2 linked regions of the Massilia litorea genome follow. Each later gene encodes a partner of the first gene's protein in a complex. Links are inferred from orthologs where the notes say so. Each region holds a gene or a part of one and is shown in the gene's direction. Other genes may lie near its edges.

What was found.
Region 2: the proteins of LPB04_RS18095 (region 1) and LPB04_RS10800 are in contact, whole or in part, in a cryo-EM structure (PDB 9GE8), measured with the Escherichia coli proteins. The link is inferred for Massilia litorea from one-to-one orthologs.

What each region holds. Positions count from the first base shown.
Region 1 is NZ_CP062941.1:4,015,905-4,019,213, reverse strand. What follows is about bases 246-3,244. They hold LPB04_RS18095 (ABC transporter ATP-binding protein), read left to right. Parts: upstream 246-1,386; coding sequence 1,387-2,103; downstream 2,104-3,244. Other genes in these bases: LPB04_RS18090 (NAD(P)H-hydrate dehydratase), read right to left, coding at 2,305-3,244; LPB04_RS18100 (arylesterase), read right to left, coding at 765-1,388; mnmH (tRNA 2-selenouridine(34) synthase MnmH), read right to left, coding at 246-765. Also shown: more of mnmH, read right to left, coding at 1-245; more of LPB04_RS18090, read right to left, coding at 3,245-3,309.
Region 2 is NZ_CP062941.1:2,428,609-2,432,010, forward strand. What follows is about bases 177-3,268. They hold LPB04_RS10800 (ABC transporter permease), read left to right. Parts: upstream 177-501; coding sequence 502-3,036; downstream 3,037-3,268. Other genes in these bases: LPB04_RS10795 (adenosine deaminase), read left to right, coding at 177-489; LPB04_RS10805 (group II truncated hemoglobin), read left to right, coding at 3,114-3,268. Also shown: more of LPB04_RS10795, read left to right, coding at 1-176; more of LPB04_RS10805, read left to right, coding at 3,269-3,402.

The sequences.
Region 1 (3,309 bases):
CAGGCGCACCCGGTTCGGGCGCGACAGCGTCAGGGCCACGCAGGGCGCCGCGCGCATGCGCTCCATGACGGCGTCCGGCACGCGCAGGTTGCCGACCTTCTTGCTCTCGGATTCGACGAACACGGGACGGCTCGGGTCGAAATGACGCAGCTTGTTCCAGATCCGGGTCTCGAACATCTTCTGGGTCGGCTGCGGCTCGTCGGGCAGGTGGCCGAGCACCGAGCCGCGGTGGGCCGCCAGCCGCTCGAGGTCGAGCACCTGGGCGCCGATCCCGTCCAGGGTCTCCAGCAGGCGGCTCTTGCCGCTGCCGGTGGTGCCGCAGATGACCCGCCATTCCAGGTCCGGCGGCGCGGCCAGGGCGGCGCTCACGGCGGCGCGGTAGGCCTTGTAGCCGCCGTCGAGCTGGATCGCCGGCCAGCCGATCTTGGCCAGGATGTGGGCCAGCGAGCCGCTGCGGTTGCCGCCGCGCCAGCAGTAGACGAGGGGCTTCCAGTCCTTCGGCTTGTCGCCGAAGCGCTCGTCCAGATGGCGCGCGATGTTGCGCGCGACCAGGGCCGCGCCGACCTTCTTGGCCTCGAAGGCGCCGACCTGCTTGTAGAGCGTGCCGACCCGCACCCGCTCCTCGTCGTTCAGGACCGGGCAGTTGATGGCGCCGGGCAAGTGGTCGAGCGCGAACTCGCCCTCGCTGCGGGCGTCGATGATGGTGTCGAAGCGGTCGAGTTCGGGAAGGATGTCGGCAAAGCTCAGTACGGCGGGATATTTCATTATTTGGTGATCAGTGTCGAGAAAGTCGGCCAGATGTTATTCAGGATAATTGGATGTGCCTGCGCGCTCGGGTGCAGGCGGTCGGCCTGGAACAGCGCCGGCTTGTCGGCCACGCCTTCCAGCATGAAGGGCACCAGCGGCGCCTTGTATTCCTTCGAGAGCGTGCTGAACATGCCGAAGAAGCGCTCCGTGTACGCACGGCCATAGTTCGGCGGCATGCGCATGCCGATCAACATGACCTTGGCGCGATGCTTCTGCGCCATCGTGATCATTTCGCGCAGGTTGGTCGAGGCGGCGTCGACCGGCAATCCGCGCAGGCCATCGTTGGCGCCGAGTTCGATGACGACGATCTGGGGCTTGTGCGCATTGAGCAGGGCGGGCAGCCGCGCTCGCCCGCCGCTGGTGGTCTCGCCGCTGATGCTGGCGTTCACGATGTTGGCGTCGATCTTTTCGCTTTTCAGCTTCTGTTCGAGCAGGGCGACCCAGCCGGCGCCGCGTGTGAGGCCATATTCGGCCGACAGGCTGTCGCCCACCACGAGTACGGTTTTTGGTGCAGAATAAGCGCTCGCCGAAGCAGCCACGAGGGCTGCCGCGACAGTGAATTTATTGAGAAAAGAGAGCATGCGCGATCATCCCGAGGCTTTCAAATATACGGACTCCGCCGCGACAGACGGGGCGGCTGCAATCCAGGTGGAAGGCCTGTCCAAGCGGGTGGCGGACGCCAGCGGCGAACTCACCATCCTGCACAGCATCGATTTTACCGTGCAACCGGCCGAGACGCTCGCGATCGTCGGCGCCTCGGGTTCCGGCAAGTCGACCCTGCTCGGGCTGCTGGCCGGTCTCGACACCCCGAGCGGCGGCCGCGTGCTGCTGGGCGGCACCGATATCTTCGCGCTCGACGAGGATGGACGCGCCGCGTTTCGCAAGGCCAGGCTCGGTTTCGTGTTCCAGTCCTTCCAGCTGCTGGCGCATTTGAACGCGCTCGAAAACGTGATGCTGCCGCTCGAATTGCGCGGCGACGGCCAGGCGCGGGCAAAAGCGGAAGCGATGCTGGGCCGCGTCGGCCTGTCCAGCCGGCTGCGCCATTATCCGAAATACCTGTCCGGCGGCGAGCAGCAGCGCGTGGCCCTGGCGCGCGCCTTCGTGACCGAGCCGCCGCTGCTGTTCGCGGACGAGCCCACCGGCAGCCTGGATGCGGCGACCGGGGAGGCCATCATCCAGCTGATGTTCGAACTCAATCGCGAACGCGGGTCGACCCTGGTGCTCGTCACGCACGATTCCGCGATGGCGGCACGGTGTGGGCGGACGATTACGATTGCGGCGGGGAAGCTGGTTTAGTCAGTAGGCATCGAAGCACGTTTCGACTTGCATCCGTGCGTTGACGCGTGGGCAGAGGTGCCCACCCTACGGTGCACCGCCGTCTCGATTGCACCCCTCGGCCGCTGCGTAACGTAGGGTGGGCACTCGTGCCCTGCCTCACGGGCAGGGCGCTCCGCGGGCGGACAGCATGCTGTCCGAATTCCCCGCTCGCCCCACGCGTCAACGGGCGCGTGTCTGGCCGCGCTCCCGGATCAAGCCATTCAACACCGCCCGCACCGCCGCCGGCAATTCCCCGGCCGTCATTCCGACCGGCCCGATACCTTCATCGACCAGCCGGTCCGCCGCCGCCCCGTGCATCCACACGGCCCCGATCGCCGCCTCCCAGGCCGGCCAGCCCTGCGCCAGCAGTGCGCCGCATACGCCCGCCAGCACGTCGCCGCTGCCGCCCGTCGCCAGGCCCGGATTACCGGTCGGGTTGATCACGATCTCGCCATCCGGCCGCGCGATCACGCTGCCGGCCCCCTTGAGCACCACGACCGCCTGCAGGCGCTTGGCCAGCCTGCGCGCCGCCCCCAGCCGGTCTGCCTGCACCTCGGCCGCCGAGCTGCCCAGCAGGCGCGCCGCTTCCAGCGGATGCGGCGTGACCAGGGTAGCCGACTGGCGCCGTGTCAGGCGCGCCTGCAGTTCGGTGCTGGCCGCGACCAGGTTGAGGGCGTCGGCGTCGAGCACGATGGGCGCCGCGCTGTCGATGCCGTGGCCGAGCGCGCGCATCGCCTCCATCGCGTCGCCCATGCCGGGGCCGAGCACCAGCACGCGGCCGGCGAAGTCGAAGTCGTGGGCAAGGCGGAACATCAGTTCGGGATGCACCGGGTCGAAGGCCGGCGCCGGGTCGATCGTCACCGCGAACACGCGTCCGGCGCCGGCGTACAGCGCGCCGCGCGCGGCCAGCACCGCGGCCCCGGTCATCCCGCGGGCGCCGCCGACCACGGCCAGGTCGCCGAACTGTCCCTTGTGCGAATTCTGGCGCCGCGGCGCGAGGCTGGCTGCGAACAGCGCGGGCGAGCCGATGCAGGCTTGCGCCGGCTCGAACAGGGCTTCATCGAGCTCGAGGCCGGCCACCTGCACCTGTCCCGCATGGTCGCGGCCCTCGGCCGTGTGCAGGCCCGGCTTGTCGCCGATGAAGGTGATCGTATGGGTGGCGTGGACGGCGACGCCGTTCGGACC
Region 2 (3,402 bases), 1.6 Mb from region 1 along the record:
CCGCCGGAAAAATTCGCGCGTGTCTTCGAGCGTGCGCGCCAGCTCGGCCTGCGCCTGGTGGCGCATGCGGGCGAGGAGGGCCCCCCAAGCTATATCGAAAGCGCGCTCGACGTGCTCAATGTCGAACGCATCGACCACGGCGTGCGCTGCCTGGAAAGCCCGGAGCTGGTCGAGCGCCTGGTGCGCGAACAGATGGCGTTGACCGTCTGCCCGCTGTCGAACATCAAGCTGCGCGTATTCGACGTGATGGGTTCGCACAACCTGCGCACCCTGCTCGACAAGGGCCTGGTCGCCACCGTCAACTCGGACGACCCTGCCTATTTTGGCGGCTACATGAACGACAATTTCATCGCCGCCTTCGAGGCCCTGCCGCTCGACGCCTCGCATGCGCGCCAGCTCGCCCGCAACTCCTTCAGTGCCGCCTTCCTCGATCCCGAGCAGAAGCGTGCCTTCCTGGCGGAAGTCGACGACTTTTTCGGCGCCCGCTAAAGGAAGCTGCCCGTGCTGATCCAGTCCCTCCGCATGACCGCGCGCGACTGGCGCGCGGGCGAATTGCGCTTTCTATTGGTGGCGCTGATCGTCGCCGTCTCGGCCCTGTCATCAAGCGGCTTCTTCATCGACCGCATGCGCGCGGGACTGGCGCGCGATGCGAATCAGCTGCTCGGCGCCGACCTGCTGGTCAACGCCGACAATCCGATCCTGCCCGCCTGGCGCCAGGAAGCGCAGCGGCGCGGCCTGCTGCTGGCCGACACCGTCACCTTTCCCAGCATGGCCCAGGGCGGGGAGGGCGAGGCTTCCCAGGCCCAGCTGGCCTCGATCAAGGCCGTGTCGAACGGTTATCCGCTGCGCGGGGTACTGCGCGTCACCACCAGTCCCGATGAAGCCAGCGCCGCGCGCGGGGTTCCCGCGCGGACGATTCCGGCTCCCGGCACCGTCTGGGTCGACGCGAATTTGCTGCCGGCGCTGAACGTGAAAGTCGGCGACGCGCTGCAGGTGGGCGAACGCAGGTTCACGATTGCCCAACTGGTCGCGGCCGAGCCGGACCGCGGCGCCTCCTTCGCCAATTTCGCGCCGCGCGTGATGCTGTCATTAAGCGATCTGAAATCGACCGGCCTGGTCGACGATTTTGCGCGCGTGACCTACAAGCTGCTGGTGGCGGCGCCCTCGAACAACGACCTGGCCCGGGTACGCGAATTCGAAACCTGGCTGCGCGCGCGCATCGAGCTTGATAACGTGAAGGGCGTGCGCATCGAGTCGATCGAAAACGGCCGCCCCGAAATGCAGGCGACGCTGGAGCGGGCCGACCGCTTCCTGTCGCTGGTCGGCCTGCTGTCGGCGATGCTGGCAGCGGTGGCCGTGGCGATGGCGGCGCGCCGTTTCATGCAGCGCCACCTGGACGCCTGCGCCATGCTGCGCTGCCTCGGCATGACCCAGAACGGCGTCGGCATGATGTACCTGATCGAATTCGCCATCGTCGGCCTGGCGGGCAGCGTCATCGGCGTGCTGGTCGGCTTCGGCGCCCATTTCATCCTGCTGCAATTGATCGGCAACTTGCTGCCGGCCGACCTGCCGCCGGTGTCCATGCTGCCAGCCCTGCAGGGCATCGCCACCGGCATGCTGCTGCTGGTCGGCTTCGCGCTGCCGCCCGTCCTTCAACTGCGCAACGTGCCGCACAACCGCGTGATCCGGCGCGAGCAGGCCGCGCCGCAGCCGATGGCGCTCGCCACCTATGGCCTTGGCATCGGCGTGTTCGTCGCGCTGCTGCTGTGGCAGGCGGGCGAGCCGAAGCTGGCGCTGCTGACGGCGGGCGGCTTCCTCGGCGGCTTCGCGGTCTTCGCGCTGGTCGCCTGGCTGGCCCTGAAACTGCTGCGCCGGGTGCGCAACGTCTCGGGCCACCAGGGCTGGCGCTTCGCCGTCACCTCGCTGCAGCGCCGCCCCGGCGCGACCATCGTGCAGGTGGTGTCGCTGGCGCTGGGCCTGATGGCGCTGCTGCTCTTGACCGTGGTGCGCGGCGACCTGGTCGCGGCCTGGCAGCGCGCCACGCCGGAGAACGCCCCGAACCGCTTCATCATCAACGTGCTGCCCGAGCAGAAGGAGGATGTCGCGCGCCGCATCGCGGGTGCCGGGGTCGACAAGCCGGTGCTGTACCCGATGATCCGCGGCCGCCTGACGGCAGTGAACGGCAAGGCCATCACCGCGGCGACTTACACGACCGAGGATGCGCGCCGCCTGGCCAACCGCGAATTCAACCTCTCTACCATGGCGCAGGCCCCGGAAGGCAACGACATCGTCGCCGGCAAGTGGTATGCGGATGCGCCGGGCGTAGCGGAAGCCTCGGTCGAGCAGGGCATCGCCAAGACCCTGGGCCTGAAACTGGGCGACGTCATGCGCTTCGACATGGCCGGTATCGTGGTCGATGCGAAAGTGACCAGCCTGCGCAAGCTGGAATGGGGCTCGATGCGCGCCAACTTCTTCGTCATCATCAATCCGCAGGCGATGGCGAATGCGCCTGCGACCTACATGACGGCCTTCCACCTGCCGCAGCAGGGCGCGGGGCTGGCCAACACGCTGGCGCGCGCCTATCCGAATCTCACCGTGATCGACGTCAGCGGCATCATCCGCCAGGTGCAGGAAGTGGTCGACCAGGTGGTGGTCGCGGTCGAGTTCCTGTTCCTGTTCACGCTGGCATCGGGCGTGCTGGTGCTGTATGCGGCGCTGATGGGATCGACGTCCGAGCGCACGCGCGAAGCGGGCCTGCTGCGGGCGCTGGGCGCGACGCGCAAGCAGCTGGCGCAGGCGCAGCGCATCGAGTTCGTGCTGGTCGGCGGCCTGGCCGGCCTGCTGGCCGCATCCGGTGCTGCGCTGCTGGGCTGGGCGCTGGCCAATTACCAGTTCAAGTTCCCGTGGAGCTTCGAGCCGGGCGTGTGGCTGGCCGGGCTCGTGGCCGGGATCGTGTGCGCACTCGTGGGCGGCTGGCTCGGCCTGCGCAGCGTGCTGCGCCAGCCGCCCTTGCAGACGCTGCGTGAAGCCGGCTAACACTATTCTGCGTTCCCGCGTGGGCACAAGTGCCCACCCTACTAGTCGCCGACTGGGCGTCAGGCTATCATGATGGTATGTCCGAGAACCAAACCCTGTACGAAATCATCGGCGGCGAAACCCGCCTGCGTGAACTGGTCGACCGCTTCTACGACCTGATGGAGCTGGAGCCGGAATTTGCCGGCATCCACGCCCTGCACCCCAAGCCGAACGACAGTTCGCGCGAAAAACTCTTCATGTTCCTGTCCGGCTGGATGGGCGGCCCGGACCTCTTCGTCGAGCGCCACGGCCATCCGCGCCTGCGCGCCCGGCACCTGCCGTTCGGGATCGGCACCAGCGAGCGCGACCAGTGGCTGCGCGCCATGG